DNA from 4 places in the Priestia sp. P1_B12_1 genome. Region 1 is predicted to be linked to each of the others. Evidence: riboswitches for the same ligand, from Rfam matches in the RefSeq annotation. Region 1 holds a riboswitch; each other region holds the start of a gene.
What was found. Region 1 has a riboswitch for thiamine pyrophosphate ahead of thiM (hydroxyethylthiazole kinase). Riboswitches for the same ligand answer to the same signal wherever they lie in the genome.
Positions count from the first base shown of each region.

Region 2: another riboswitch for thiamine pyrophosphate. It lies ahead of thiT (energy-coupled thiamine transporter ThiT); the one in region 1 lies ahead of thiM (hydroxyethylthiazole kinase).
Region 3: another riboswitch for thiamine pyrophosphate. It lies ahead of AC1D0Y_RS06935 (acetylornithine deacetylase); the one in region 1 lies ahead of thiM (hydroxyethylthiazole kinase).
Region 4: another riboswitch for thiamine pyrophosphate. It lies ahead of thiC (phosphomethylpyrimidine synthase ThiC); the one in region 1 lies ahead of thiM (hydroxyethylthiazole kinase).

Region 1 is NZ_JBFTZR010000003.1:382,170-390,155, reverse strand. Features, by position in the region: gene AC1D0Y_RS12995 (UDP-N-acetylmuramoyl-L-alanyl-D-glutamate--2,6-diaminopimelate ligase) at 20-1,519, shown strand; gene AC1D0Y_RS12990 (hypothetical protein) at 1,617-2,123, opposite strand; gene AC1D0Y_RS12985 (GNAT family N-acetyltransferase) at 2,293-2,757, shown strand; gene AC1D0Y_RS12980 (TetR/AcrR family transcriptional regulator) at 3,076-3,675, shown strand; gene AC1D0Y_RS12975 (MFS transporter) at 3,772-4,989, shown strand; TPP riboswitch at 5,181-5,289, shown strand; gene thiM (hydroxyethylthiazole kinase) at 5,363-6,169, shown strand; gene thiE (thiamine phosphate synthase) at 6,183-6,827, shown strand; gene AC1D0Y_RS12960 (pyridoxamine 5'-phosphate oxidase family protein) at 6,856-7,284, opposite strand; RNA gene ssrS (6S RNA) at 7,432-7,609, opposite strand; gene AC1D0Y_RS12950 (hypothetical protein) at 7,719-7,986, opposite strand, start outside.
Region 2 is NZ_JBFTZR010000007.1:42,446-50,431, reverse strand. Features, by position in the region: gene AC1D0Y_RS21280 (cysteine hydrolase family protein) at 1-209, shown strand, start outside; gene AC1D0Y_RS21275 (GNAT family N-acetyltransferase) at 300-791, shown strand; gene AC1D0Y_RS21270 (hypothetical protein) at 895-1,263, shown strand; gene AC1D0Y_RS21265 (amino acid permease) at 1,299-2,738, opposite strand; lysine riboswitch at 2,841-3,025, opposite strand; TPP riboswitch at 3,200-3,300, shown strand; gene thiT (energy-coupled thiamine transporter ThiT) at 3,333-3,941, shown strand; gene AC1D0Y_RS21255 (ethanolamine ammonia-lyase reactivating factor EutA) at 4,098-5,513, shown strand; gene AC1D0Y_RS21250 (ethanolamine ammonia-lyase subunit EutB) at 5,540-6,910, shown strand; gene eutC (ethanolamine ammonia-lyase subunit EutC) at 6,925-7,638, shown strand; gene eat (ethanolamine permease) at 7,660-7,986, shown strand, end outside.
Region 3 is NZ_JBFTZR010000002.1:264,346-272,331, reverse strand. Features, by position in the region: gene AC1D0Y_RS06950 (ABC transporter permease) at 1-166, opposite strand, end outside; gene AC1D0Y_RS06945 (ABC transporter ATP-binding protein) at 163-927, opposite strand; gene tenA (thiaminase II) at 920-1,591, opposite strand; gene AC1D0Y_RS06935 (acetylornithine deacetylase) at 1,597-2,874, opposite strand; TPP riboswitch at 2,989-3,091, opposite strand; gene AC1D0Y_RS06930 (MupG family TIM beta-alpha barrel fold protein) at 3,311-4,321, opposite strand; gene AC1D0Y_RS06925 (PTS transporter subunit EIIC) at 4,318-5,679, opposite strand; gene AC1D0Y_RS06920 (MurR/RpiR family transcriptional regulator) at 5,768-6,622, opposite strand; gene murQ (N-acetylmuramic acid 6-phosphate etherase) at 6,635-7,540, opposite strand; gene AC1D0Y_RS06910 (DUF6612 family protein) at 7,698-7,986, opposite strand, start outside.
Region 4 is NZ_JBFTZR010000018.1:21,251-29,236, reverse strand. Features, by position in the region: gene yhbH (sporulation protein YhbH) at 153-1,331, shown strand; gene AC1D0Y_RS26705 (DUF3231 family protein) at 1,436-2,467, shown strand; gene AC1D0Y_RS26700 (cation diffusion facilitator family transporter) at 2,612-3,508, shown strand; gene AC1D0Y_RS26695 (VanZ family protein) at 3,768-4,223, shown strand; gene AC1D0Y_RS26690 (hypothetical protein) at 4,409-4,597, opposite strand; gene thiC (phosphomethylpyrimidine synthase ThiC) at 4,575-6,344, opposite strand; TPP riboswitch at 6,458-6,572, opposite strand; gene AC1D0Y_RS26680 (hypothetical protein) at 6,654-6,944, opposite strand; gene AC1D0Y_RS26675 (undecaprenyl-diphosphate phosphatase) at 7,403-7,986, shown strand, end outside.

The sequences.
Region 1 (7,986 bases):
TACACTGTGAGGAATAGCTATGAACATCCACTTTGATACATTAATGAACTTATCAATTAAACATATTTTTGGGCCTGCATCTCAAACGATCAACCATTTGACATATCACTCAAAGCAGGTTTACGACGGATCAGTATTTTTTAGTATAAAAGGTGAAAATGAAGATGGACATCAATATATTAAAGAAGCTATAGCTAGAGGAGCCGTAGCAGTCTTTGGGACAAGCATTGAGGAGCTGCGTCTTTTGAGCACTCAGTATTCTCACTGTACGTTTTTAGCTGTTGATGACGTTCGCAAAGTAATGGCCTCTTTTTCTAAAATGTATTTTGATTATACGGATGAAAAAATTGAGACAATTGGCGTTACAGGTACAAATGGTAAAACAACCGTAGCAGCTTACGTAAGGTCGCTTTTAACTCTTTTAAAATTGCCGACAGGATCGATTGGCACGACCGGCATTTGGTCATCAAAGAAGAAGTTAGTTTATAAAAAAAGTACGCCTACAACACCTGAATCGGTAGACTTGCATAAAATTTTTTATGATTTGTATACACGAGGCGATGAAGCGGCAGTGATGGAAGTATCTTCAATTGCGATTGATCAGCAGCGAGTAGAAGATATTTATTTTGATGTCGCCATTCACACAAATCTTTCAGAAGAGCACTTAGAGTATCATAAAACGTTTGAGCACTATAAAAAATGCAAGATGAAATTATTTCAGCAGGCAAAACATGCCGTTATTAATATAGATGATCAGGACATGGGTAAAGACTTGAGCAGGCTATTTGAAGGACCTAAAGTCACGTATAGCTTATTAAATAATGCGGAGGCAACTCTGCAAGCAAAAAACATTACTGTCAAAGAAGGGGGCTCTTTCTTTGATTTACTTTATAAAGGACAGTCATACAAAGTAGCAGTGCCTGTATATGGCGATTACAACATTGCTAACGTGCTAGCGGCCATTGGTACAGCTCTTCATTTTGAATACCACATTGAAGATATTATTAGCGTGCTTCCTAAATTGGAAAGTCCAGAAGGACGCTTTCAAGTGATAGAAGGTCCTAATAACCAAAAAGTGATTTTAGACTATGCCCATACGCCTGTTGCCCTTACGCGTTTAGTAGAAGAAGTAAAAAAGATGGAGTATAACCAGCTCATTGTCATGATTGCAGGGATCGGCATTCGAGATTTTAATAAAATGCCTAAAATGGCGCGTGTCATTGAAGGAAAAGCTGATGGAATTGTCGTAACTGTTGATCATCCAGGTCATCATGATCCGAACGTGATTGTAGATCAAGTAATGACAGGTTTTTTAAATCCAAGCGCAAGTAATATTCACCGTGCCCCTACTCGAACAGAAGGAGTATTAAAGTCGCTTTCTTTAGGAAAGCCAAATGATATTATTTTACTTACAAGCGGCTGTATTAACGGCGCTCAGCTTGTAAAAGGAAACGAAATTCCGCATTCAGATGAAGAAATTATTGCCTCTTATTATGCATCGTTAAGCAATATTTCCTAATACTCTTCTTCGTTTATCGAACGAACGTGGAGAAATTGAAACAGCATACGAAAGAAGGTCTCTTACTATTTTTAGAGACCTTCTTTTTGCATCAAAACTATAGGCTGTTTTCTCGCTGTGTTTTTAGTTCTTCAATTTTTACATCATGTTCTTTAGCCAGCTTTTTAATAGCGGCATTGTAATCGCGTATCCCTTTTCGTGCCTCATCAAGCATAGCGTTTGCCTCAGCAATAAGGTTGCGGTCCTGCTTTTCTAAAGCGCTGACAATTTTAATGAAAGCATTATACTGGGTATTGGCAGCCTTTATATAGCCTTCATGAACCTTTCGAAGATCGTCGGTTTCTACATCGATGTTTTCCAGTTCGTCGACAAATTTACGATAGGTAGGAATGACTTCACTCGTCATCGTATCATACATCACTGCGTCACTTGTGTAGTTAGCGCCTGTAACAGAATCGTATGCGTCAATCGCTTCTTTTTCAAGCTGAGCGGCTTTTTTTAAATCTTGATTGTTATAGTCGATTAAATCATCTTGAACAGGATCACTAAAGCAGGCGGATAATAAAAACAAAAGAGGGACAAGACAAAATAAAACCTTCTTCAACGAATTTCACCTCCGTTTAACAATGTATGAAACATCTGCTTGGCAAAGTCGATTTTAATAACTGTGAAAAAGAAGGGAGTGTATAAAAGGATTTTTAAAGGTTGACAGTGAATTTATTCATAAGTAGGTTTGTAGTTGACCGCCCGTTAGTAGCAGGAAGGAAGAGAAAATGATTAAAATAAAAAGAGACCACTTAACGAACAATGAAGTTATTGAACTAGTAAGTTCTCACCTTCAAGGAATGAACTTACATTCACCTCCTGAAAGTATTCATGCTCTAAATATTGAAAGCTTAAAACACCGTGATATTACGTTTTGGAGCGTGTGGGAAGACAGACAGCTAGCAGGGTGCGGGGCTATAAAAGAGCTAGATGAGCATCACGGAGAAATTAAATCGATGCGAACAGCCGCGGCTCATTTGCGAAAAGGCATTGCTAGGGAGCTGCTGCAGTACATAATAAATGAAGCGAAAAAACGAGGATACCGACGCTTAACCTTAGAAACAGGATCCGCTTCTGCTTTTGAACCGGCTAGAAAGCTATACGCCAGTTTTGGATTTTACGAGTGCGAACCGTTTTCTACCTACAAAGAAGATCCATACAGTGTATTTATGACAAAGAAATTGAATGATTGATTAAAAGAGGCCGGAACAAAAGTATTTTAGTCAAAGAAGATCCGAACGATGAATCAAAATTTTTGATGAAGAATCCAACTCGTTCGGATTTTTTTATGGTGATGGTGAACGTAGGTTTCATATATGCAGTGGCTTCTAGCGGTTGATTTAGTTATGTCTCAACCTCTTTGTTTTTTTGTTTTGTCATAATTCATATAAAAAGGTATAAACTAGATTTTTTCACTAGACAAAAAGGATTTTCCTATGTAGTATAGGTGTCAGATAATACAAAACGAATGTTCAGTATAAATAATAAATGTGCCGGGCGGTGGAAATAGCTTGAATAAAAAAAAGCTTCAAAGTGAACAAACCAAAAGAAAAGTGGCAGATGCCGCTAAAGCATTGTTTTCTCAAAAAGGCTATAAAGCTACATCTATTGAGGAAATTGTAGAAGCTACGGGAAGCAGTAAAGGGAATATTTATTATCACTTTAAAAGTAAAGAAGGGCTTTTTCTCTATTTAATAGACGAATGGGATCTCGAGTGGGAACGCAACTGGAAAGAAAGAGAGTCTCTTTACAAAACAACAAGAGATAAGCTTTTTGGAATTGCGGAGCAAATCATTTTAGATGATTTAAATCATCCTCTTACGAAAGCTGCCGATGAGTTTTTTAACAACGAGGAAAAGGGCAGCGACATCGAAGAGCGAATTGATGAGATGGTGAAACGACACGTGGAGTTTAACCGGGAGCTTTTGCAAAAAGGCATTGATGAAGGAGAGTTTTCTCCTAAAAATGCAGAACAGCTTGCAGTGATTTTAGAAGGGCTGTTTGTTGGAATGAGCCGCATGTCTCGAAAAACGAACACGGAAAATGCCCTGAAGCTTTACCATTCAGCAATCGATGTATTTTTAAACGGAATCATAGCAAGGTCTTCTTAAATAATCGGGGATGCTTATTGCGGTAATGAGTAATCCCTCATTATTTTGTATTTTTATAGACCGAACGTTCAGTATTTTTGTAATCAGGAGGTTTATATGTCATTATTGTTAAGAAATCGAGCGGCGATTTTGCTGCTCATGCTAAATATTTTTATTGTTTTTACAGGAATCGGTCTCGTTATTCCAATTATGCCAACATATATGACGGAGCTTCATATCAACGGCAGCGTGATGGGGCTTTTAGTAGCGGTGTTTTCACTGACTCAATTTTTGTTTTCACCTTTAGCGGGTCGGTTATCAGATTCGTTAGGGAGAAAGAAAATTATTGTAGCGGGAATGATTGTTTTTGCCTTGTCTGAATGGTTCTTTGGTTCAGTGAGTACACCTCTTTTATTATTTTTATCGAGAATGTTAGGCGGGGTTGGGGCCGCGCTCATTATGCCTGCTGTTATGGCCTATACAGCGGACGTGACGTCTGCTAAAGAACGCGCTAAAGGAATGGGCTATGTGACGGCGGCGATTACAACAGGATTTATTATTGGACCCGGTATCGGCGGCTTTTTAGCTGAATACGGCATGCGTGTACCATTTTATATGGCCGCAGTAGCAGGAGGCTTGGCTGCAGTGATTACGCTTCTTGTTTTGCCAGAGTCTCGTCCTGTACAAAATCATGCTGTTTCAAACAATGAGAATCCAAAAGAAGAGCGGCTGCTACTGCAGCTTATGAATTCTTATAAAGAACCTTATTTTTTAAGTTTAATTATTGTTTTTGTGACATCGTTTGGATTATCCAATTATGAAACGATTTTTTCACTATTTGTTGATCATAAATTTAGCTTTACGCCAAAAGATATTGCGTTTGTTATTACGTTCGGCTCTATTGCGGGGGCTGTAGTGCAGGTTACGATTTTTGGGTGGATTTTAAATAAGTTTGGTGAAAAAAGAGTGATTTCGTTTTGCTTGATGATGACGGGACTTTTTATTTTACTTACGCTATTTGTGCACACGTACTGGCTTATTATTGTTGTGACATTTATCGTTTTTTTAGCAACAGATATTTTACGTCCGGCAATCAGCACGCAAATGTCGATGATGGCACAAGACGACCAAGGATATGTAGCCGGACTAAATTCTGCTTATACAAGTCTTGGAAATATTATTGGCCCCGTTGTAGCAGGCTTTCTCTTTGATATAAACATTAATTATCCGTACGTATCAGCTGCACTTGTACTGCTTCTTTGTTTTCTTTTATCTTTAAGAGCAGGGAAGGACAGAAAAACAGTTGTGAGAAATCAAGCGGTTCAAGAGAAATAACCATAAGGAAAAATGATAGAATTCTTAGGGAATAGAAGACCTCCAGTAGCTTACTGGAGGTCTTTTGATTATTCTTTGAGGAATGGTGTAAGCTTTAAAGCGCCACTCAGCCTATAGAGAAGCTTTATTTTATCGGCAAAACAGTGAAATGGTTGCAAATAAAAAAGGTTAATAGTAAACTTTAAACGTAACAAGAATAGTATGGGAGCTTGCGCGGGGCAGGCTGAGAGTACAGGGACGCCTGTTGACCATTTGAACCTGTTGGATAATGCCAGCGCAGGGAATGTGAGTACATACCAAAGCACTTTGCGCATGCAAGGTGCTTTTTTGTCTTTTTTGCAGTGTTAAAACTAAATGAAAAGAGTGAAAAAACATGGATATTAGTAAAATTTCAGCTCAATTAGAGAAAGTAAGAGACATAAGTCCGCTTGTTCATAATATTACGAATGTTGTGGTAACCAACTTTACAGCAAATGGACTGCTTGCACTAGGAGCTTCACCTGTTATGGCTTATGCGAAAGAAGAAGTGGCTGACATGGCACGAATCGCCGGAGCGCTTGTCTTAAATATGGGTACACTGACGGCTCAAGAAGTAGAAGCGATGAGAATAGCAGGAAAATCAGCAAATGAAAATGGCGTGCCGGTTATTTTCGATCCTGTAGGAGCCGGAGCGACCCCGTTTCGTACAGAAGTAGCACGTCAGCTTGTAGAAGAATTAAATATGGCAGTTATTCGTGGTAACGCTGCTGAAGTTGCGAATGTAGTAGGCGAGTCATGGCTCATTAAAGGCGTTGATTCATTAGAAGGGCAAGGAGACGTCATTGAACTTGCTGAGAAAGCAGCGAACAAATTAGATACAGTGATTGTTATCACGGGTAAACAAGATGTAATCACAGATGGAAACAAAACGTATACAGTAGACAACGGTCACCCGTTATTTACGAAAGTGACGGGGACTGGATGTCTGCTGACATCAATTATAGGAGCTTTCGCTGCTGTAGAAAAAGAATATGTCGAGGCAAGCGTTGCTGCTTTAAGTTTTTACGGAGTGGCAGGTGAAATCGCCGCAGCGAAAAAAGGTGAAGAAGGGCCGGGAAGCTTTCAAATTGAGCTGTTAAACCAGCTTCATCTTTTATCTGGGCAGGATATTGAATCATATGCAAGAGTACATCAACGTTAAAAGGAGCCGGAAAATGACAAACAAAGAAATCAAAAAGCTGCTGCAAGTTTATTTTATAATGGGCAGCAATAACTGTACAAAAGATCCGAGAGCAGTGTTGAAAGAAGCAATTGAAGGCGGCGTTACTGTGTTTCAATTCCGTGAAAAAGGCGAGGGTGCCCTAACAGGAGAAGCGAAATATCAGCTGGCGAAGGAACTTCAGCAAATTTGTCAGCAGCACAGCGTTCCTTTTGTTGTGAATGATGATCTTGACTTAGCGATCCGCTTACAAGCAGATGGCGTTCATATTGGACAAGAAGATGAAAAAGCTCATATTGTTCGAGAGAAAATAGGAAAAGGAATTGTAGGCGTCTCTGTTCATAATGCACAAGAGCTGCAGCAAGCGATAAAAGACGGGGCGGATTATGTAGGAATGGGGCCTGTTTTTCCTACGTCTACAAAAAAAGACGCAAAAGCAGTGCAAGGTACAAAGTTAATTGAAGAAGTACGAAACCAGAATATTGACTTTCCAATTGTAGGAATCGGCGGGATCACGCCTGAAAATGCCAAACAAGTAGTAGAAGCAGGTGCAGATGGCGTTTCTATTATTACCGCGATTAGCTTAGCAGCGTCTCCAAAAGAAAAAGCAGCTCAATTGAAAGAAGCGGTAGGAAAATAAAAAAAGCGCACAGTGTGCGCTTTTTTTATTATAGCTGAACAGTTTGAGGAGTTTCTTCGCCTTCATTCATAAAGCGAATTTCGTTCGGCGTAATTTCAAGAACAACATACTCAGGGTCATTTGGACCGTCAAACCATTCTTTCATGTGATCGTTCCATATACGTCCTTTTAATTGATCACCAGTACGAAGAACAGCTGTACCAGATAATTCTAAGTATTGATCGCCATATCCTTCGCCGCTGTAGCCCAATAGTACGTGCACGTTCGGATTGGCTTCGATTTCTTCTGCCTTATGTGTATTGATATTTGTTGGTGTGTAAAGAGCGATACCATCTTCATCGCTAAAGAATGTCATATAGCGAGAGTGGGGTTTGTTGTTTACAACTGTAGCTAATGTTCCTACACGATTTCCTTCTAATACTTCGTTTACTTTTTTAGCAATTTTTTGTTCATTCATTTTATCCATCTCCTTTATTACTTTTTATGTTCCTCAATCGAAGATAAATAAAACATACATGTCTAAAAAAAATATAAGTTAACAATAAAATAATTATGTAAACTAATAAAATAAAAAATAAAAAAAGCTAGCTACAGCTAACTAAAAAATAAGCCCGCACTGCCGTAACCCTAAGTGTCTTAAATACCCAGATCTACTAGGTGGGTGCCCTCATAGCCGGGTTTAGCGTCCCAAGAAGGGCGTGCTATCTGCAGCTAAATTTTGAGCTCCCTTTTAACACTCAAAGGTTTAAGACAACATGAGTATACGCACAGCGCAGGTATGTATAACAAATGTAAATAAGATGCCGATATATAAATGTTTTCTAATTAATCAACTTTCATCGTACAAGAAATTATTATAACGGAATAATGAATGGAACGCAAGACTTTTATTTAAAGTTTTTCTTCTCTAACATCTTGGCGGGGAAGCAGTAACAAAATAAGAAAAGGGCCGGCAACTGGAATGAAACATAAAAGAAGGTAAGGCCGGGATGCTATCCTTTCTTTTGTCATAACGGAGTAAGAAAGCCACGTTAAAACAAAAAAATCAGCGGTCATCACGCTAACAAGCTGTGACTGCATAAAAGCTTCTCCATAAGCTTTTATTGAACCTATGGATAGTCCGTATACGTAACCTGCAATCGTGAGCGCTAAGCATAGT
Region 2 (7,986 bases), on a different contig from region 1:
CTGGAAATCTAGGGTACAGAACGTACGTTGTAAACGATGCAACAGCTTGCTTTGATGGTATGTCCTACGATGGAAAAACAAGGCTTTCTGCAGAAGATGTACATACATTCGCACTGTCTTCTTTGCATGAGGAGTTTGCGACGGTCGTTTCTACAAAAGAGACACTTCAAGTTCTTCAAACCTTTCAATATGCTCAAAATCACAACTGATGTGCATGTGCACATCGGTTTTTTATGTAGATTATGTTTATTAAAAGAAGTAAAATAAAGATAATTCTATACTATAAGGAGTTTGTACATATGATCATTCGTTATGCTAAAGAAGAAGATTTACCTATGCTTGTTGAAATTTATAACCAGTCTGTTCAAACAAGTGCTGCTACTTTTGACTTAACGCCTGTAACAGTAGAGCATAGAAGGAGCTGGTTTAATAATCATATTAGCAATGAACTTTTTCCGCTTATTGTCGCAGAAAAAGATGGGGTAGTAGCGGGCTATGCTTCGCTTTCTTCTTATCGAGATAAAGAGGCGTACATTCAAACGGTAGAGCTATCGATTTATATTGATAAAAACCAGCAGGGGCATGGCATTGGAAAAAAGCTTATGAAGCGAATTTTGGAATTAGCTAAAGAACTCAACCATCACGTTGTTATTTCAGGGATTACAAAAGGGAATGATATCAGTATCAAAATGCATGAGCAATTTAATTTTACATTTTGCGGAGAATTTAAAGAAGTAGGCTGGAAATTTAATCAGTGGCAAGATGTTCTTTTTTATCAGCTTATTTTATAAGATGTATGACACCTTTACACATTGTAACGTTTTAGTTTCATGTGTAAAGGTTATTAAAATAATAAGTCGTTTTATTATTTTAATACGAAAGGTGTTAGCTATCATGAATACACATTTTCAATATCAGTATCTAAGAGCTATTCCAAAAAGATGGTCAAAAAAAGAACTGCATATCCAGCTGAATAGAATCAAACACAACTCTGAACTATCTACTATAGCAGCAGATCCGCTTTTTTATCTGTTAGAATGTACCCATTCAGGCCTTCAAACTCAACAAGAAATCATAGACTACATCCAAAGCATTCCTACTCATCAACTTCCATCTTTTGTAACCCATTTAAGCAGGTTAATTCAGCATATTTATTATATAGAAGCTGCTGATTACTGTAATCGCCCCCTCAAAGGTTATATGCTTGTTATGAAAAATCAGCCCGCCTATATATCTCTTCATTTTGCTGATCAGATCACATAAAAAAGCTCTCTATTCAAAAGAATAGAGAGCTTTTTTTATTCGTATTTTTTTACTGTTACTTGGCATTCTTTTAACGGAATAAGTTTTGACTTTTTCGTCCATTTGTATCCTAACCAAACAATTAAGAATAAAGGAAGTCCGATATAAGAAACAAGTACACCGTACCAGTCAATCGAATCACCCGTAAACGCCGAATAGTTTTGACCTAAAATGACAACAGCACATAAAATAAAGGCAAAGATAGGACCAAACGGGAAAAGTTTTGCATGATATGGAAGTTCACTCAAATCATGACCTTGAGCAACAAATGCTCTTCTAAAACGATAGTGGCTGATGGCAATTCCTAACCAAGCAATAAAACCAGACATACCAGAAGCGTTAAGTAACCACGTGTATACCGCACCGTCTCCAAAAAATGAAGCACCAAATGCAAGTGTACCGACAAGTGCCGTTGCGATTAAAGCATTAACCGGAACGCCTCGTTTATTTACTTTTGCTAAGAACCTCGGTGCTTTTCCATCTTTTGCTAAGTTCCAAAGCATACGCGTAGAAGCATACATACCTGAGTTACCAGCAGATAAAACGGCTGTTAAAATAACGGCATTGATAGCTGATGCTGCAAACGCCAGACCTGCTCGTTCGAATATTAAAGTAAATGGACTTACCCGCACATCATCACTTGCTAATGAATCCGCTGTGTATGGAATAAGCATCCCGATAACAAAAATAGCTAAAATATAAAATAACAAGATGCGCCAGAAGACTTGTTTAACTGCGCGAGGAACCGTTTTTTCCGGATCTTCACTTTCTCCAGCTGCGACTCCAAGCAACTCTGTTCCTTGGAATGAAAAACCAGCAGCCATAAAAATACCTAAGACAGTAAAGAATCCACCGTGAATGGGTCCATCACCAAGCGTGAAGTTTTTAAAACCTGGTGCTTCATTGTTAAAGATACCAAAAATCATCATAATACCAATAACTAAAAAGATGATAACCGTTACTACTTTAATTAACGAAAACCAAAATTCAGATTCACCAAATCCTTTTACAGAAAGGTAGTTAAGCCCAAACATAATTAATAAAAACAGGGCACTCCATAAAATAGAAGAAGAGTTTGGGAACCAAAATTTCATAATAAGGGCTCCAGCCGATAATTCAGCGGCAATCGTAATAGCCCAGTTATACCAATAGTTCCAGCCGAGAGCGAAACCAAAGGATGGATCTACAAACCGAGACGCATACGTACTAAACGAACCGGCTTCAGGCATATAAGCTGCGAGCTCCGCTAGGCTGGTCATCAAAAAGTAAACCATGACACCAATGATAGCGTAAGCTAAAAGCGCTCCCCCAGGTCCTGCTGTGTGAATTGCTCCACCACTTGCTAGGAATAAGCCGGTTCCGATGGCTCCTCCTAATGAAATCATCGTTAAGTGGCGAGATTTCAACCCACGTTTTAATTCTTGCTGCTCTTGCATAGATAAATACTCCTTTCGAATGTACGGAAAGAGACGGGATAACATAAAAAAAGCCCGCAGTATATGTGCGCGCTTTTAAATCTGAAAACCGCGTCAACCTTCCGTGAAGATAGCTCTTCACATCACTCGCATGATGTGACAGTTCTGTTCCTGTTCGGAGACAGCCCCAGCTTAAATCAACCGAGAAGTGATCTAAACTTCGGCAATTTTTCCTTTCAAGCAACATCCTCAATGTTCTCTGCATTTCCGTTGCTTTACTATTAAAAACTGCGACCTCTACCTCATCGATTAGGATGAGGGTTTTTTATATTCATTTGACATAAAAGAAGTATACCAAATACTAAAACGATTGTCATTATAAAAAATAGATTCAGAAAATAGAAACATCTTTGAAATCTCTCGAATCTATTTTGTTACATATGATATAATGGATGTTGTCATAATACTACATAAATATCCGAACGTACCACAGGGGGAGCCGCCGTGCTGAGAGTGAACAAATTGTTCAGACCCTTCGAACCTGTTAGTTAACGCTAGCGTAGGAATGTGGGAATAGTAGCATATATTTGCTTACTCCTGTGTAAACCGTTTGATATGAATGATTCAAAAACAGGAGTGAGAAACGTGAATAAAGCATTACCTTTACAGGCTAAAATTGAAATAGCTATTTTTGCAGCATTGGCACTTCTACTTGATCTTTTGCCTTCCATTAAGATTGCAACGGCTGTGAGTATTTCGTTCTCCATGGTGCCCATTTTTATTATGTGCTTTCGCTGGGGAGTAAAAGGCGGGGCTCTATCTGGTCTATTATGGGGGCTTTTACAGTTGGCAACAGGAACAGCTTATATTTTAACAGCGCTGCAAACGTTTATTGAATATATTGTGGCTTTTGCTTTTATAGGTTTTGGAGGTATTTTTTCGCAATCTATTAAAACTAATTTAGCTAACAATAACAGATCAAAAGCTTTTGTTTTGATTATTTTATCCCTTATTATCGGCAGCTTCGCACGGTATTTCTGGCACTTTATTGCGGGTATTATTTTCTGGGGATCATATGCGCCAAAGGGCATGTCCGCTCTATGGTATTCTTTTTCAATGAACGGGATTTCAATGGTAGGATCACTAATAGCCTGCTTAATCATTCTTTCACTATTAATTCCATCGGCATCAAGAATGATTATAACTAAATCACACTCATCATAAGCAAAAAGACTAAATCTACCAAGATTTAGTCTTTTTTGTCATTTGTCACCTTTGTTTACACAAAAGTGTGTCAGGTTTGATAACATAGTTAGTGAAATATTCAAAAAACTGTTTTATGATAATCACCATATTCAAACGAGATAAGGGATTGATAGCATGCTACAGAAATGGATCACGAGCATAGGTTTAGATATTGGAACAAGTACAACAAAACTGATTGTAAGCAAGCTGTTAATAGCAAATCAACAAAATCAGTTTACGCTGCCAGGCTGTCAAATTATTGATCGTCGCGTAACGTATGCAAGTTCTATCTATACCACTCCTATGCTAAACGATGTTGAAATCGATGTTCAACGATTAACGGTACTACTAGAACAAGAGTATAAGAATGCAGGAATCTCCTTAGATCAAGTGGAGGCAGGTGCTGTGATCATCACAGGAGAAACGGCCAGAAAGAAAAATGCAGAAAGTATCGTTCACTATCTAGCCGAACATGCTGGGGATTTTGTTGTTGCAACAGCCGGCGCTGACTTAGAAGGAATATTAGCAGCAAAAGGATCAGGAGCAATCGAACGTTCTGCTGAAACAAATGCAGTAATTGCCAATATTGATGTAGGAGGAGGAACTGCTAACATCGCTTTATGTCAAAATGGAAAAGTTATAGAAACGTTTACACTGCATGTGGGAGGAAGATTAATTCGTCTGAATTCAGAAGGTTTTGTTACCTACGTTTCTTCTCATTTAACTGAATTTTTGAAAAATAATTCTTTAACACTGCGAGAAGGTGAAAAAGCAACATTTGAAAAGCTCTCGTCTATCTGTCAATTACTAGCTGAAGAAACCGTGAATTATGTAAATGCGCTGAATCAAAATTCCTCGCTGATCGTTTCTCCTCATACAAGATCTTCTATCCCCGAAATGATCATGGTTTCAGGAGGAGTAGGAGCAATGATGGAGAAGCAAAAGCCAAAAACAGTGAAGGAAGTGGCCATACATGGAGACGTTGGTCCGCTTCTAGCATATCATTTTCAATCCATCCAAGTATCTCAAGCCGCTGAGACAACGCGCGCTACTGTAATTGGGGCTGGTATGCAAAATACAGAAGTTAGCGGATCAACTGTATACATTGGGTCAAAGCGGCTGCCGTTAAAAAATATCCCGATTGTAGAGATACCTGTTCAGCAAGAAGAGAAATGGAATCCGCTGATGTTTCAAGAAAGAGCTCGAGCGGCATGTATGCAGGCTTCAACTATTTTCAGCGCAGAAGATCCCCCCGCTGCTATTGCTTTATCTCATTTTCCTTACTGCAGCTATAAGATGCTTCAAGAATTAGCAAAAGTAATAAGCGCTGAATTTATTGCTTGTTTTAAAGGAGCTAAGTGCCTCGTTGTTCTATGCGAGCAAGATATTGCAAAAGCTTTAGGACAAGCATTAGCTAAACAGAGGAAAGAGTTAGAAATTATTTGTTTAGATCAAATTGATTTTACACACGGAGATTACATTGATCTAGGGTTACCAGTAGCTGGAGAAGCGATCTCCGTTTCCGTTAAAACGCTCGCTTTTTCATCATAATCTACTAAATATACAAGGAGGAAACGATGTTTAAAACTACACGATTGTTAGGAGAAACATTTTCATTTTATAGCTTAAAAGAAATCATGGCCAAAGCAAACGAAGAGCGTTCTGGAGATCAGCTCGCAGGAGTTAGCGCTGAGTCAATGAAAGAACGAATGGCAGCAAAGCAAGTCCTAGCTGATATCACACTTGCTGATATCAGAAACTATCCGCTGCTCAGCGCAGATGAAGACAACGTCTCGGCATTAATCGAAAGTCAGATTGATTCATCTGTTTACGATATTATTAAAAATTGGACAGTAGGGGATTTAAGAGAATATATTTTATCCGATCAGCATAGCGGAGAAGACCTTCTTGCACTTAGCCAAGGATTAAGCAGCGAAATGATTGCGGCGGCTACTAAAATTATGTCCAATTTAGATTTAATTCAAGGAGCTGCCAAGATAGAAGTGCAAACTACTTGTCAAACGACTATCGGCCAAAAAGGAGTATTGGCTTCTAGAGCCCAGCCTAATCATCCTTCAGATAATTTAAAAGGAATGAGAGCATCTCTATACGAAGCGTTAAGCTATGGAATTGGAGATGCGGTTATCGGAATTAACCCTGTTATTGACACAACGGATAATATCTACGCGCTTTTAAATGAAACAAAAAATATAATCAACGAATGGTCAATTCCTACTCAAAACTGTGTATTATCACACGTAACGAGTCAAATGAGAGCAATTGAAAAAGGAGCATCTGCTGACTTGATTTTTCAAAGTTTAGCAGGTACAGAAGCTGGTAATGATTCATTTGGAATTTCACTGTCTATGCTCGATGAAGCGACAGCGTTAATTCATGAAAAAGGAACGGCAAAAGGTCCAAACCGCTGGTATTTTGAAACAGGACAAGGTTCTGAACTGTCAGCAGAAGCTCACTATAACATTGATCAAGTAACGCTCGAAGCCAGATGCTACGGCTTAGCTCGTCACTACAAGCCTTTCTTAGTTAATACAGTTGTTGGATTTATTGGACCTGAATACTTATATAACAGCAAACAAGTTCTACGAGCTGGGTTAGAAGATCATTTCATGGGTAAAATGCATGGCCTGCCTATGGGAGTAGACGTATGTTACACCAACCACATGGATGCTGATCAAAATGATATGGATAATTTAAGTATGCTTCTGGGAACAGCTGGAGTGAACTTTGTCATAGGAGTGCCCATGGCTGATGACTGCATGCTAAACTACCAGTCTCTTAGTTATCATGACATTGCAACGGTACGTAATGTGTTAGGGCGTACCCCAACGCCGTTATTTCAAAAGTGGCTTGAAGATCAGCGTATTATGGACAACGGGCACTTTACATCTAGAGCCGGAGACCCAACTATTTTTATGAATTTGATTTAAGGAAGGTGCTTACTATGATACCAAAGTCAAATCGCGATCCGCTTGAAACACTTAAACAATTTACCCCTGCCCGCATAGGTGTCGGCCGTACAGGAACAAGGCCGCTAACAAAAGACGTTTTATCTTTTCGCACGGATCATGCTGCAGCCGTAGACTCTGTATATGGAGTAGTTGCAGAAGATATTTTAACCGAGTTTAACCTTTTCTCTGTGAATACACGCGTGGAGTCAAAAGAACATTATTTAAAACGGCCGGATCAAGGAAGGTTATTAGCAGATAACGCTAAAAAAGAAATTTTTAAAAACTGCGTGGGTCAGCCTGATGTACAAGTAGTAGTCTCAGATGGACTGAGTGCCAAGGCAATCGAAGAAAACATAAGTGACGTGTATCCAGCTTTAATTGACTCCCTGCAATCATATGGACTTCATATCGGGACTTCATTTTTTGTAAAAGGGGGACGGGTTGCGTGTATGGATGAAATTGGCGAGATCATAAAGCCAAAAGCACTTGTGCTATTGATTGGAGAGCGACCTGGACTGGTCAGTGCTGAATCAATGAGTGCTTACATGTGCTATGAACCTAGCAAAGGCAAAAAAGAGTCTGATCGTATGGTCATTTCTAATATTCATAAAAGAGGGACGCCTCCTATTGAGGCAGCCGCACATATCGGTACCATGATTGACAAAATGATTAAGCAGCAAACAAGCGGTGTACATCTTATTGTCTAAACATCAAAAGGAGGAGAACGTATGGCGTTACAAAAACAATTAAAACCTATTCATTTATGGGCTATTTCAGTGGGCATGGTTATTTCAGGACAATACTTTGGGTGGAATTACGGGTTTGAACAAGGCGGGATTATTGGGCTTGCAATTGCAAGCCTAATTGTAACTGTGTTTTACACAACGTTTATGTTCAGTTATGCAGAGCTTTCAACATCTATCCCGCAAGCTGGTGGACCTTCAGCTTATGCAAGAAGAGCACTTGGACCTTTTGGGGGATATATCGCAGGAATTGCCTGCTTGCTTGAATTTATTTTTGCTCCTCCTGCTATTGCAGTGTCAACAGGAGCATAC
Region 3 (7,986 bases), on a different contig from region 1:
TAGCTGGTAAATGCTTAAACAATAAATCCATTCGCAGCTCCCAAAGCTTCGTTAAAATACCAGTGGGCGTTGGTAAAATAAACGGATAGTTTACAATGCGTGCTCCAATTTCCCAAGCAGCCAGCAAAATGACGACTAAAATAACTGAAGCCCCGTATTTTTTCATGTGTTCACCTTCGATCTTAGCTGTTCAATTAAATAATCTTTCACATCAAGCACACGCTGTTGATTCAAATCTTTTTGCGTTCGAGGCCTGCTAAGCGGTACTTTAATCTCTTCAAGATGACTTACCGGCTTGTCTGAAAAGATAAAAATACGATCTGATAAAAACAGGGCTTCGTTTACGTCATGAGTGATAAATAAGATGCTATGTTTACGCTTTTGCCATTGTTCAAGCAGCCATTCCTGCATTGATAAACGCGTAATGGCATCAAGCGCACTAAAAGGCTCATCTAAAAGCAGTACGTTAGAACCGCTTAATATCGTTCGCAGAAAAGAAACACGCTGCTTCATCCCTCCGGATAAATCACTTGGAAAACGATTTTCATACCCTTTTAAACCAAACTCTTCGAGCAGCTGAGATACTTGCCTATGAGCACTTGCTTTTGACACATTGTGAAGCTCAAGCGGCAGAGCTGCATTGTCTAAAATCGTGCGCCACGGAAGAAGCAAATCTTGCTGCGGCATGTAGCCTACTTTTCCAAGCCGTTTTTCATAAGACTGTCCGTTAATCACGATATCGCCTTCACTCTGCTGTTCAAGACCTGTAATGAGACGAAACAACGTACTTTTCCCAGAACCGCTCGCTCCAACGATACTGACAAACTCGCCTTCTTTTACGTCTAAGTTTAATGATGTTAAAATCGGTTGATCACCGTTTTTGTACGTAAAACTGACGTTTTGAAAAGATAACACAGACTTATTCATGAATTGGCCACATCGCTTCGTTATAAGCCATATCCCAGAACATATACTCAAAACGCGTTGTATTCAAGAAAATTTCTTCGAGCTTTTCTAACTCCGCTTCTGATTTGTCTTCAGTAAGTGAGTCGAATAAATTAATACACCATGTCGCTAGTTCTCCAAATTCTTCTGAGCTGTACATTTCAATCCACTCACGATAAAACTCATTGTTAGCTCCAGGCTTTTCACTGAGTTCTTTTCCTATTTCCCAATAGCTCCACATACAAGGCAAAAGAGCCGCCACTAATTCAGCTAATGTGCCGCTTTGACCAACGTGCAGCATATAGTGTGTGTATGCAAGCGTTGTAGGAGATGGCTGCGCTTTTTCTAATTCTTTTTCGCTGATTTCAAATTTCTTGGCATACTCACGGTGCAGGCTCATTTCTTCGTTTAATGTAGAATCCAAAAGTGCAGCAAATTTCCCCATCGTTTGAACATCAGTAGCTTTCATGGCTCCAATCGCAAATAATTTTGCATAATCAATTAGGTAAAGGTAATCTTGAATCATGTAAAAGCGAAACTTCTCCTTTTCAAGCGTTCCGTCTCCCATTCCCTGTACAAAGGGATGATTATGATTTTGACGCCAAATAGGCTGCAGCTTTTCGTATAATCGTTCACTAAATTTCATGATGATCACTCCTTATGCGTATGCAGCCACGTATAAATGAACTGCAACATCACTTTTGTATATTGAACAAGCTGATTTATATCTAATTGTTCGTTCACAGCATGTGCATTTGCTAAATTTCCCGGACCATAAATAGCGGCCGGAATCCCCGCATCAGCTAGCCATCCCCCGTCTGTTACGCTAGTTGACACATCGATTGGGGGCTTTTTCCCTTCAAGTTGTTCATGAGTATGTGCAAGCAGCTGGACTCCAGCATGATTTTCATCAATTTCTAATGACGGGAAGATTTCTCCTCTGTCTTCAATCATTGATGTGCCTCCCCATTCAAAGGTTGGCAGGTTATCTTTTAACCATGGATCTGCTTTTGCAATAGCTAAAATGTATTCTTCCACTTCTTTTGATACTTGGCCGTATGATTCATTGGGATAATAGTGAACGGTGACCCACAGCCTGCATTCATCTGCAATAAAAGCAGCATGTCTTCCCCCTTCGATTACTGCTGGATTAATCGTATTTGTTCCCGGCAAAAATCCTGGATAGCTTTTTGTAACAGCCCAGTGGCGCTCCAATTCTTGCAGCCCTCCGATCACTTTTGCCATCTTCTCAATAGCACTCGCAGCTAACAGACCTCCTCCAGCATGAATCATACTTCGGCGTGTACCGTCATGATAGGTTTTACTGCTTTTTATCGTAATCCATCCCGTGATCACTCCGCCTTGACCTTGAATATGTAAATCACTCGTATCAGCAACAAGCGCAAAGTCAGCTGTATATCCTTTCTGACAGCATTGCAGCGTACCTGCCTCTCCCACTTCTTCTCCTACAACGGATTCAAAAATCAAGTCTCCCGGCAGTTCGATTCCTGCTTCTGTTAAAAGCTGGACTGCAAATAATGCTCCTGCCAAGCCGCCTTTCATATCAGCAACTCCGCGTCCGATTATCATGTTGTCTTTTACCACAGCTTCAAACGGATTTGTCTCCCACTTTTCATTTTCTTGTACCTCAGCTACATCCATATGCCCGTTAATAATTAAGCTTTGATAGTCAGCTGATTTTTTCCCTTTTAACGTGCCCACTACAATAGGATCGTTGCAATATAAATCCCACATATCGATGGAAAAACCGCAGTTTTCAAGGAAATCCGCTACGTAGCGCTGCGCTTCATTAGAATTTCGTGCAGGAGGCGCTGGCGTTTTATATGCAACAAGCGTTTTTACTAACTGGATTAGCTCCCCTTTGCGCTCCTCTACCTGTTTGACAAGCAAATCAATTGTTTCTTCCATGTATGACACCTTCCTTTACGCATAAAAAAACACTTCTTTCGCAGGAAAGAAGTGTTTTTGTTTATATACAAAAAATTATTATAACGAGTTCGTAAGGAAATACCATACAAAACATCCATTACAATACCTCTTTCCTACGCTAGTATTACCTAGTTCAGGTTATAAGGGTTAAGACTTCTCGTCTCTCTCAGCTTAGAAAGCACCCCTAGTGGCGTTGTATCTCTATAAAATTAAACGATTATCATATGTTTACCTGTAATAGTTTTATCATAGTAAAGCGTTTTATTCAATAGAAAGGTTCATGATTCAGCAATGAAAATAGTTTCCTTTTTAGTAAAATAAAAAGCACACACTTTTTTTAAGCAGTGTGTGCTCTTTACTTTTATAAGCTTACTAGTTAGCTATCGGCTTCTTTAAAAATACACCGTTTTTCCATTCAGACAGGAACAAGCTCAAGTTTTTGCCCCGGTTTCACTAACGAAAGCAGCTCATGATCTTCTTCTATCACATACCCAATCACGTTCACATTCGCATTTGCAGGCAAATTCGTTTTAGCTATTTGAACCTCTCCTCTATAACGTCCGTAGCCATCATTGTCCATTGTAATTGCTCCGATTCTGCGCTCGACTGTATGAAATGGCGGCACCGGTTTTACAGATCGTGTATCAACTAAACGCAGAGCGTCTCTTGATACATCTGGACGCACGCTGTACGTTCCCTCTATATGAGGTGAACGAATGCGCAGCGGAATAATGCTGCTTTCTTGATATTGAACCAAACGCTTTAATAAATTTGAACCGGCATATGGATCTCCAATATAAACCTCCGCTACTCCGCAGCCGTATAAATCTACTGCAGAGGTAAAAGGGCATCTATTACGGTCTTTTTCTCTAGTAGGAAGACCTTGATAAATAGGGCCTCTCTTTTCGCCTTCCCCGGGAATATAAGCGCAGACTGGGATACGAAGTTCATTAAATAAATCTGTCTGCTGTTGAAAAAATGTTTCTTCAAGCCCTGTTTCAGGCCGCGGATAAAAATTATGCCATGCAAGCAGCTGATGATGATGAAGACCTGCACATAAGAGTGCTTCAATTTCTTGTTTGGATAACGTACTTGCATTAACGGCAATATAAAATTCATTCGCAAGCGAAAGAGTTTCTGCTGTGCTAAACCCATCGTCTAGTCTAATACCAGATACGCCAAGTGAAGATAGCGACATAAGGCTTTCGATACCTAAATGAACCGGCGTATGCTTGGATACGTCTGCATACACGCTTATTCCACAATCTCTAGCCACATACAGCAGTTCTTTTGCCCGTTCAGCCAAATCTCCTTTTTCCTCTGGAATGTGAAGCGAAGTGAATGCACGTGTGACGCCGCACTCACTTGCTTCTATTAATCTTTTTTTAGCATCACTATCATTTAAATAAAACGAAATGCCAATCATTCAAACTCTCTCGCCATTTCATCGTTGAATCCAAAGAAATACGTACAAACAAAGCCGGCTGCGTAAGCAACAACTAACCCGAGTAAATAAAGAAGAATTTGATGCGCATGAACTAAAAACGTAAGCGGCAAACCTGAGACTCCCACTGCTACAGTCGCAATATGAAAGTGCGCCTGAAACGCTCCGCCGATTCCAGCTCCAAGACAAGCGGTTAAAAAGGGGCGTCCTAAAGGAAGTGTGACTCCAAAAATAAGCGGCTCTCCAATTCCAAGCAGCCCTGAAGGTAGAGCGCCTCCAATTGCTCGCTTTAAACGTTTTTTCTTTGTTTTGATATAGATAGCAAAAGCTGCACCGACCTGACCGGCTCCGCCCATTGCTAGTATAGGAAGAAGCGGATCATCTCCAATTGAATTGATAAGCTCTAAATGAACAGGAGTAAGACCTTGATGAAGTCCTGTAATGACGAGCGGCAAAAATGTTGCTCCTAAAACAAAGCCTGCTACAACTCCTCCAACCTCCAAAACTCCTAAAAGGCCTTTTGTGATTCCGTCTGAAATCAAGCCGCCGATTGGCATGAATACTACATACGTAATAATGCCTGTAATTAACACCGTAACGGTTGGTGTAATAATAATATCCAGTGACTGAGGGACAAATTTACGCACACGTTTTTCCACTACGGCCATAAAGATTGCTGCAAGCAAGACTCCTATTAAGCCACCCCGACCCGGCAAAAGTGCTTCACCAAAAAGTTTAATATCAGCTACGGCAGGATTAATGACTAAAATACCTGCTAAGCCCCCTAAAGCCGGCGAACCACCAAATTCTTTTGCCGCATTAATACCTACTAAAATACCCAGATAAGCAAATAAGCCGCTTCCGATAACGGTTAAAAGAATAGCAATCTGTGAATCTGCAGGAAGCCACTTCGCTTGAACTGCTGCTTTTGTCACTCCGGTGATAAGTCCAGATGCTACAAGAGCAGGTATTAACGGAATAAAAATACTTGCAATTCGGCGAAGCAAGAGCTTAAACGGAGTTGCGTTTTTTTCTTTCAGCTCCGATTTCCGCTGAGCCGCACGGTTTTCTAAATTAATACCGCCAGATTCATCAATTAACTTTTCAAACTCCTCTGTTACTTTGTTTACTTTTCCAGGACCAATAATGATTTGCAGCGTTTCTTCTTCCACTAATCCGAGTACGCCTTCAAGCTTTCGTATATCTGCCTTTTTTACAATTGAATCATCTTTTACAGTCACGCGCAGCCGCGTCATACAATGCGTATACGCTTCAATATTTGATGCTCCCCCAAGCATCTCCAAAATAACCTTTGCTAATTGATGATTATCTAAAGACATGTTAATCCCCCTTTGTATTTTCCTCTTAGATGGATACGGTACTGAGGAAACAGACCACAAAATCCCCTTTTTGTAATCGCTTTCTTTTTTATTTCTTAGTTTTCAAAAACTGAATGGCATCCCTTGTTTTATCAATATACTCAATCGTTTGGTCATACTGCTGCGCTGCAATACTTAAAAATAGTACATCAATCACATAAAGCTGGGCTAAACGAGACGATGTAGCTGCGCTTCGAAACGGCGCTTCTTGAGAATAAGACGTATACAAACAGATATCTGCTAAAGACGAAACGGTAGACTGTCCGTATTTGGTTAAGCTAATCGTCTTTACTCCGCGATTTTTAGCTAAAGATAAGACGTTGCTTACTTCAGGAGTCTCTCCTGAAAAAGAGATGCCCACAACTACATCGTCTTTACTTGCATTTGCGATGAGTGTAGCTGCTAAATGGCTATCTGCAAAAGCCGTGGCATTTTTATTAATTCGAAGAAATTTTTGCTGCGCATCCATCGCAATAATATGTGAAGCACCGATTCCAAAAAAATGAATATTTTTGGCTTCAATCAGCGCTAAAACAGCCCGCTCTGCTTCTTTATAATTCACAAGCTCGGCCGTATCACTTAGACTTTGAATGCTGTTGCTTGCCGTTTTTTTGACAATAGATTGAATCGTTTCATTTGTTTCAATATCGCGGTATCCTTGCTCCGTATCTCTAGCTAAATCACCGGCTACTCTTACCTTTAATTCTTGAAACCCGCTAACCCCGATAGATTTACACAAACGAATAACAGCAGCACTGCTCGCATTCGCTAGTCTACCTAATTCTCCAGCCGTACTGTTTACCACAGTATGCGGGTTGTTTAAAATATATTCAGCAATTTTCCTCTCCGAATCAGGAAGCTTAGCCACCGTGTTTTTAATCATTGTTAATCCGCCTGTTGACATCGTTTCTCTCCTTTATACGTAATGTTCAATCGCTTTTCTCACATAACCGCCCGCATTATTCAGCAACATCTTCGCGGTGTCATAATTTTCATTTGTTTTGATCATAACCACTGCTGTTTTTACCTCATTATTTGCTTCTTCAAGCGTTTGGCTTGCTTGTTCATAAGAAACACCTGTAATTTTACAAATAATACCTATCGCTCGTTCTTTAAGCTTTTCATTACTCACATGAACATCTATCATTAAGTTTTCATACGCTTTTCCTACTTTGATCATAGCCGCGGTAGAAATCATGTTGAGAATCATTTTATGAGCACTTGCTGCTTTTAACCTTGTGGAACCTGTTAGCACTTCCGGACCTACTACCACCTCAATACTATGGTCCGCTTCTTTTCCAATAAGAGAATTACCATTGCAAGACAGCGCCACCGTTTTAGCTTTTACAGATTTTGCATATCTTAATGCACCAATCACATAAGGAGTGCGTCCGCTTGCAGCAATTCCAATGACTGTGTCTCGTTCATTCAAATAAATTTTTTGTAAATCTGCTGCTCCCAACTCTTCTTTATCTTCAGCACCTTCAACTGCTTTAACAAATGCTTTTTCTCCTCCAGCCATCAATCCCTGTACTTGATCCGGATTGGTACTGAAAGTAGGCGGGCATTCAACAGCATCCAATACTCCCAGCCTTCCGCTTGTTCCTGCTCCAACATAAATAAGCCGGCCTTCCTTTTGAAACGATTCACTTACAAATTCAACTGCCACCTCTACGTCTGGAAGTACTTTTTGTACAGCCAGCGCCACTTTTTGATCTTCTTTATTCATGATGTTTAAAATTTCTTTTGTACTAGCTGTATCGATCTTCGTTGTCTGTTCATTTTGAGACTCTGTTGTTAATAACGTAAGCTGTTCATTCATCTTTTCGGCTCCTTTTTCATCTTGTAGTGAATTTATGGTTATTATAATTCCATTGAAATATAATTTCAATAATTTATTTTTATATTTGAAATTATATTTTAAAAGAGACATAAAAAAAAAGATTTCATGCATATAGCCGAAATCTTTTTTTGTCTATCTATGATTGCTGAGCAAATGTTAACAGATACTCATCTTGCATTAAAACTTCGTAATCTTTTTCACCATTTCTTACGACGTGTACAGGGACTGTTTTTGCTGGAAGTAATTCAACTGGCTCACGATAGCGTTTTGCTACTCCGTTAATAAGTTCGTTGACTAACTGCTCGTTACTCAGCTCACCCGCCTGGTATTTTTCTGCAAGTGGTGTCATGACTTCCGCTAATACACTTGCATCGTTAAATCCTTGAATTTCGACTTGTACGACGTACGCATCATCTTCATCACTA
Region 4 (7,986 bases), on a different contig from region 1:
GTGAAAGAATTAGTTAGCAAGTATACCATTCTTGCGCATAGGATAAGAGTAACCAACCTTTGAACTAAAGGTATTTGTCAGAAACTTTCGGTATAGCTTATGCATGCCGAGTAAAAACGTGCAGGTGTTTTTTAAATAAGGAGGGGAATAGCGTGGGAAAAGAAGTAGATAAAAGTTTTGCTGTCTCAAAAGAAGACTGGTCCCTCCATCGTAAAGGCCACGATGATCAAAAAAGACATCAAGAAAAAATTAAAGAAGCAATTAAAAATAATTTACCGGATTTAATTACAGAAGAAAATATCGTGATGTCCAATGGAAGAGAAGTAGTTAAAATTCCGATCAAATCATTGGATGAATATCGAATTCGGTACAATTATGATAAAAACAAACATGTGGGTCAAGGTGATGGAGACAGTAAAGTTGGGGATGTAGTAGCACGTGATGGATCTGCTGGAGATGGTCAAAAAGGGGCAGGAAAAGGTCAAGGAGCAGGTGACCAGGCTGGAGAAGACTACTTTGAAGCAGAAGTGTCTCTTATGGAGCTTCAAGAGGCTTTATTTGCTCAATTAGAACTGCCTAATCTTCAGCGAAAAGAATCTGATCAAATTGTTGTGGAGCACATTGAATTTAATGATATACGACGTACAGGTTTGATGGGGAATATCGATAAAAAACGAACGATGATGAGCGCTTACAAGCGAAACGCAATGACAGGAAAGGCTGCTTTTCATCCTATTTATCCGGAGGATTTAAAATTCAAAACATGGAATGAAGTTATAAAGCCAGAATCGAAAGCAGTCGTCTTAGCTATGATGGATACGAGCGGTTCGATGGGCATATGGGAAAAGTATATGGCAAGAAGCTTTTTCTTTTGGATGACACGCTTTTTACGTACGAAATATGAAACAGTGGAAATTGAATTTATTGCGCATCATACAGAGGCAAAAGTAGTATCAGAAGAAGACTTCTTCTCCAAAGGAGAAAGCGGGGGAACCATCTGCTCATCTGCTTACCGAAAAGCGCTTGAATTAATTAACCAAAAGTATGATCCGAGCCGCTATAATATTTACCCGTTTCATTTTTCAGATGGCGATAACTTAACTTCAGATAACGCAAGGTGTGTAAAGTTAGTAAATGAATTAATGAAAGTGTCAAATATGTTTGGATATGGGGAAGTGAATCAGTACAATCGACATTCCACTTTAATGTCTGCGTACAAAAATATTCAAGACGAAAGTTTTAGACACTTTATTTTAAAACAAAAATCAGACGTTTTTCACGCCATGAAAAGCTTTTTTAGAAAAGAAACAGAAGACCAGAAATATGCTTAACCTAAAAGGCCTAGACTTGTTATCTAGGTCTTTTTTATGCGGTTTATTCAGCGCTTCTTTGGAGATAGTAAAAGTACGACTTTATCCAAAAGGAGAATAAGTGAATGAACGAAAATATAAAGAGCGAAATGCAAAAACATCAACAAAATCAGCGGTTGAACGCAGCTGAGTTAGGTTACTTATGGGCGCAATATTTAGGCGATACGCTGTATGTATGTGTTCTTGGGTATTTTCTATCTGTTGTAAAAGATGCAGAGATTAAGGAGCTCTTAAAAAAAGCCCATCAGATTTCACAAACTCATGTAGACGAATTGACGGAATTATTCAGTTCGGAAAAAATTCCAATACCAGTAGGTTTTGGGGAACAAGATGTGAATAAAGGAGTTCCTGCTTTATTTGATGATATTTTTATGGCTATTTATGTCAATGAAATGGCCATTGGAGGTATGAAGAAATATGCTAGAGCGCTAAGCGCAGTGAGAAGGCAAGATATTTATGATCACCTGTCTCGATGTGTAAAAGAAAGCGACAGCCTTTTAGAGGATTCTAACTACGTTATTTTAAGAAAAAGCATGCTGATGAGACCTCCGGTTATTCCTTATCCGGTAAAAGTGAATTTTGTGGACGAGAAAACGTTTATATCACCATTTTTCTCTCAAATGCATCCTCTAACTTCTTTGGAGGTTACGGCTATTCAAGAAATTGTTAATACAAATGTATTAGGTAAAACGCTGATGCTGGCATTTAGTCAAGTAGCTACCACACAAAAATTACGCTCTTATTTTTTTGATGGAGTTAAACTTGCGAGTAAGCAAATTAAGCAATTCACCGAGTTATTGTCTGAAGCTGACCTACCAAGTCCGCGTCTGCTTGATGCATATGTAACCAACTCAACGATTTCACCGTTTTCAGATAAGCTGATGATGTATCATACTTCCACAGCGGTGACAATTGCTATTGATAACTGCGGTGCTGGCTTGTCTATGTCGTTCCGTTCGGATGTAGCAGTAGAATTTTCTCAGCTAATCGGGCGTATAGGGAAGTATGGAAAAGATGGAATTCGGATTATGATTGAGCAAGGTTGGATGGAAGAACCTCCAATGGCAACAGACCGTAAGAAGTTGGCGGAGAAATAATAAGGAGTATGTTGTAGATTATCATTAATTTTGCGGTACCGAAACATATATAGCTAAGCGAAAATAGATTGCTCTAGACCCACTTGAATGAGCAGTGATAAGATAAAAAAGCTGATTTTTCAAGAAGTAAGTCGAGGTGTGGAAATGAACAACAGTATAAGGGAGTCCATTGCGAAAAAAGTAGCATGGATTAGCGTATGGAGCAATATTGCCCTTACGCTAGGAAAAGTAATAGTAGGATGGATTGGAAATAGTGATGCTGTATTTGCTGATGGTATTCACTCTGCAGCGGACGTATTTGCCTCTATTATTGTCTTGTTGGTTATACGAGTAGCAAATAAACCAGCAGATGATGACCATCCATATGGACATGGAAAAGCAGAAGTGATTGTCTCGGGAATCGTAGGAATTATTTTATTGCTTGTATCATTTTATGTGGTATTTGAAGGAGTCGTTGGTTTATTCCATCCGGTTGAATCTCCAAATATTTTAGCCATGTGGATTGCTGTTATTTCATACATAGCAAAGGTATTGTTGTACCGTTATTCTTTAAACGTAGCGAAGCAGCACCACAGTAAGGCAATTGAGGCAATTGCATTTGATCATAAAGCAGATATTGTTGCTTCTATTGCAGCGGCAATTGGTGTTTTATTATCGATTATTGGTGATAAAATGGATGTTCAACTGCTGTTATACGGAGATAAAATAGCAAGTATCTTTGTTGCTTATTTAATTTTTAACATTGCCAGACAAATGATGGGAGAGTCTTTTCAGATCTTAATGGAAGGCAATATTGATGAAGAGCTACTGAAAGAACTTGAAGAAAGCATTTATGAATTTGAAGATGTGAAGCGGATTGATCGCGTTCGAGCAAGAGAACATGGCCATTACATATTAGTGGATGTACGTATTTCAATTGACCACTTTAAAACAATTAAGGAAGGTCATGATTTAGGACGAGAAATCAAAGCAACACTTATGAAAAAGCATGATAATATTCAGGAAGTATTAATCCATTTGAATCCTTATTATCCAGATTAAATAAGAAGCAGCGAAGTGCTACTCGCTGCTTCTTATTATTTATATATGTAGAAATTAATGAAATGAGTAGCATAAAATAATGAGGATTTTTATTTATAAAGAATCAAGTTTAATAAAATTGTATAAAGGGAATTGTATTTATTTATTGATGTGATAGGATAAAAAAGCATGTAAATGCATTCACGACGAATGAAAGCAGTGGACGGGTACATATAGATAATAATAAATGGTTTTGGGAGTCAAAGAAGGTGATGTTGAAGTGAATGTAAGCATCAGGTCAATCGTTAAAAAAGTCATGTTCATTCTATTTATTGCGTATGGGGTAGTGGTCATTTATGCTACGCTCATACGGGAAAACGAACATGTTTACGGAAAAGCAATGAACTTGGATTTATTTAGTACGATCCGTCTGATGTGGGAAAGCGGCAATATAATGCTTACTGTGACAAATATACTGGGAAATATCGTAATGTTTGCGCCGCTTGGAATGTTTATTCCTTTGTTTATGAAGTGGTTTGATGGTTTTATCCAAGTGTTTACGACTGGTTTCTTAATCAGTTTTTTAATTGAAATTTTACAGTACAAGCTAACGGAACGAGTATTTGATATTGATGATATCTTTTTGAATACGCTAGGTACATTTATAGGCTGGGTTATTATTAAAATACTATATTGGATTAAGAATATGCTGAAAGCACGTTTCAAAAAAAGATGAACTTGAGAAACGTAATGAAATTAATCCAATCTAAAGACGAACAAATGGGATAAATGAGCTAGTATGGATAGCTTGTTACATCGCGGTTGCTACATGCATGAAATCTACGTTCACCCTACCAATGAAAAAATCCGAGCGAGCTGGGTTCTTAATCAAGAATTCAACTCGTTCGGATTTTTCTTCAACTAAAATACTTTTGGCTCAGCTTCTGCTTCTTGTTGATAGAAACACTTAATGCAGCGTCTTACGGAAGAATGTGAGGATTCAACGATAATATGCTGACAATTTTGCTGAACAAATAATAACTTTCTTTCAAGCTGCTTAATTTGTTCTTTAAGCTGTTCTACTTCATTATTGATAGATATTTGAACCACTGTTAACAAACTCTTTAGCTTTTTCTTTCATTCCTTCTTTTCTTACTTCATTTACATCTTTTTCATTTTCTTGAGCCATGTTACGAATATCTTGAGAAATACGCATCGAACAGAATTTAGGTCCACACATTGAACAGAAATGGGCTGTTTTAGCACCTTCAGCGGGAAGTGTTTCATCGTGATATTCTTTTGCGCGCTCTGGATCTAGTGAAAGGTTAAATTGATCATTCCATCTAAATTCAAATCTTGCTTTAGACAGCGCGTTATCGCGTTTTTGTGCTCCTGGATGGCCTTTTGCTAGGTCAGCGGCATGAGCAGAAATTTTATAGGTGATAACGCCTTCTCGAACGTCTTCTTTATTCGGCAGACCTAAATGTTCTTTTGGCGTTACGTAGCAAAGCATAGCTGTCCCAAACCAGCCAATCATTGCAGCCCCAATACCTGATGTAATATGGTCATAGCCTGGAGCGATGTCGGTTGTAAGCGGTCCAAGAGTATAGAAGGGAGCTTCTTGGCATATTTCCATTTGTTTATCTACGTTTTCTTTGATGAGGTGCATAGGAACATGTCCAGGACCTTCAATCATAACTTGAACATCGTGTTTCCAAGCAATTTTAGTTAATTCACCAAGCGTTTCTAATTCACCGAACTGTGCCTCATCATTAGCATCTGCAATGGAACCAGGACGTAGTCCATCGCCAAGTGAAATAGAAATATCGTATGCTTTACAGATTTCACAGATTTCTTCAAAGCGAGTATATAAAAAGTTCTCTTCATGATGAGCTAAACACCACTGCGCTAAGATGGATCCTCCGCGTGAAACAATACCTGTCGTACGTTTCGCTGTCAGAGGAATATAGCGTAAAAGAACACCTGCGTGAATAGTAAAGTAATCAACACCTTGTTCAGCTTGTTCAATTAATGTATCGCGATATGCTTCCCACGTTAGATCTTCTGCTACACCTTTTACTTTTTCAAGCGCTTGGTAAATAGGAACGGTCCCTACAGGAACAGGCGAGTTGCGGATAATCCATTCGCGCGTTGTGTGGATATCCTTTCCTGTTGATAAATCCATAATTGTATCGGCTCCCCAACGCGTTGCCCATGTCATTTTTTCTACTTCATCTTCAATAGCTGAACGAATAGCTGAATTTCCGATATTAGCATTGATTTTCACGTGGAATTTGCGGCCGATAATCATCGGTTCGCTCTCAGGGTGATTGATATTATTAGGGATAATGGCACGTCCTCTTGCTACTTCTTCACGCACGACTTCAGGATCCATCTGTTCACGAATAGCGATAAATTCCATTTCGGGCGTGATGATTCCTTTTTTCGCATAGTGCATTTGCGTTACATTTTGATTTTTTTTCGCGCGCAACGGTAAACGATTAGTGATAAAGCGCTCGTACTGATCTCTTGGATCACCATCATAATAACCGTTATCCTGTGGCTGAACCGTACGGCCTTGATATGTTTCTACATCGTTTCGTTCTGCAATCCACTTTTCGCGCAGAGCCGGTAATCCTTTTTGTAAATTAATTTCATAACAGGGATCTGTATAAACACCGCTCGTGTCGTATACACGTACGGGACTATTTTCTTCTTCCCCAAAAGATCCTGTAGTAGGAGACTGATGAATTTCACGCATAGGCACTTTAAGGTCTTCTCTGGATCCTTGGACATATACTTTGTGACTGTTTGGAAAAGGCTTTTTCATAGAAACTGATACATTTTGTTTTGACATTACATATTCCTCCGGTTTCGCATAAAGTGTAGCTATACCGAACCATAAAAAAATCGGGTTCTGTGATAGACAGAACCCGATGGAATAGGCGAAAAAAGAATAAACATATACTATTCTTTTCAAGACTACTTCCCTCCGCTGGTATAACCCAAATCAGGTTCAAAGGGTTAAAGAGTTTTATTGCACTCTTCTCTCAGTCTGAGCTATCAGACACCCCTAGTAGAAATAACATTCAAATTATTCAATTTACGGCTTAAGTTTACCATCATTCGGTAAAAAATCAACCCTTAAATAAAAAAAGCTAGACAATTAACGTTGTCTAGCGGCATCGATTGCAATCACAATAGCTGTAATAATGTGCATGATAAACCCTAAAAATGGAATCCAAGCAACCAGTGAAGTAACAATCCCTAGTATGTTTCCATACGCAGATAACCCTCGTCTATTAGCTAAAATGAGCGTGATAGCATGAAGAATAAATCCAATAAAAAGAGGAGTATAACTAAAGCCCATAACAATCCCGGCGCCAATTAAAGGAATTCCCAGCAAGGCTTCATACCCAGCAGTGACCCATTTCATTGTACGTACATTTCCATTCATAAGTAAAAAGCCTCCTAAAAAAGATACTACTATATACGAGTAAAGAGAGAAAAAAGTTTCAAATTACTTAGGGGATATGCCGTATAAGCAAGCATTAGTTGATTAAAATGATAGATGACAGTAAAGGAGATGGAAAAAACATAATGATTTAGTCATTTTTTCACACTAAAGAAAAATAGTCTAGATGATTCATTTTTAGCTAAGGGGCCGGAATTTATACCGAACATAGTGACTACTTTCTAAAGTAAATAAAAGCTGATATCGTGTTTTTTGATTATAGCATGTAAGGTTTTTATTACAAATTATTAAAGATTCTTATCTTTTTGCAAATACACATTGTATTTCATAGTTTTAACAATTATGATAAAAAAGCAAGTGTCAAATTAGGAAAATAGTTGAGCATGTAAAACGAAGCGATAAGCTTATTAATTTGAAAGAAAGGCAAGGTACATAGCTTTATGTGGGAAATTATTGTAGCAATCATTTTAGGGATTGTAGAAGGTTTAACAGAGTTTGCTCCTGTTTCGTCAACTGGGCATATGATTATTGTGGATGACCTATGGTTGAATTCCAAAGAATTATTTTCATCTCCAGTAGCTAATACATTTAAAATTGTTATTCAGCTAGGGTCGATCTTAGCAGTAGTAGTTATTTTTAAAGATCGTTTCATTAATTTATTAGGATTGGGAAAAAAGCCAGCTGCTCCAATTGGACCGACAAATCGCTTGAATTTAATGCAGGTAATTGTTGGTTTGTTACCCGCAGGAGTGTTAGGACTTTTGTTTGATGATTACATTGATGAACATTTGTTTTCTTTAAATACGGTGCTAATTGGCTTAGTAGTCGGAGCTGTATTAATGATTCTAGCAGATTTGTTTGGACCTAAACGTCCGCGTGTAGAGACGGTGGACCAAATGTCTTATGGACAAGCACTGGGTATAGGACTGTTTCAATGTATTGCTCTTTGGCCAGGTTTTTCTCGTTCAGGCTCAACGATTTCAGGAGGAGTTCTTCTTGGAATGAGCCATAAGGCAGCGGCAGA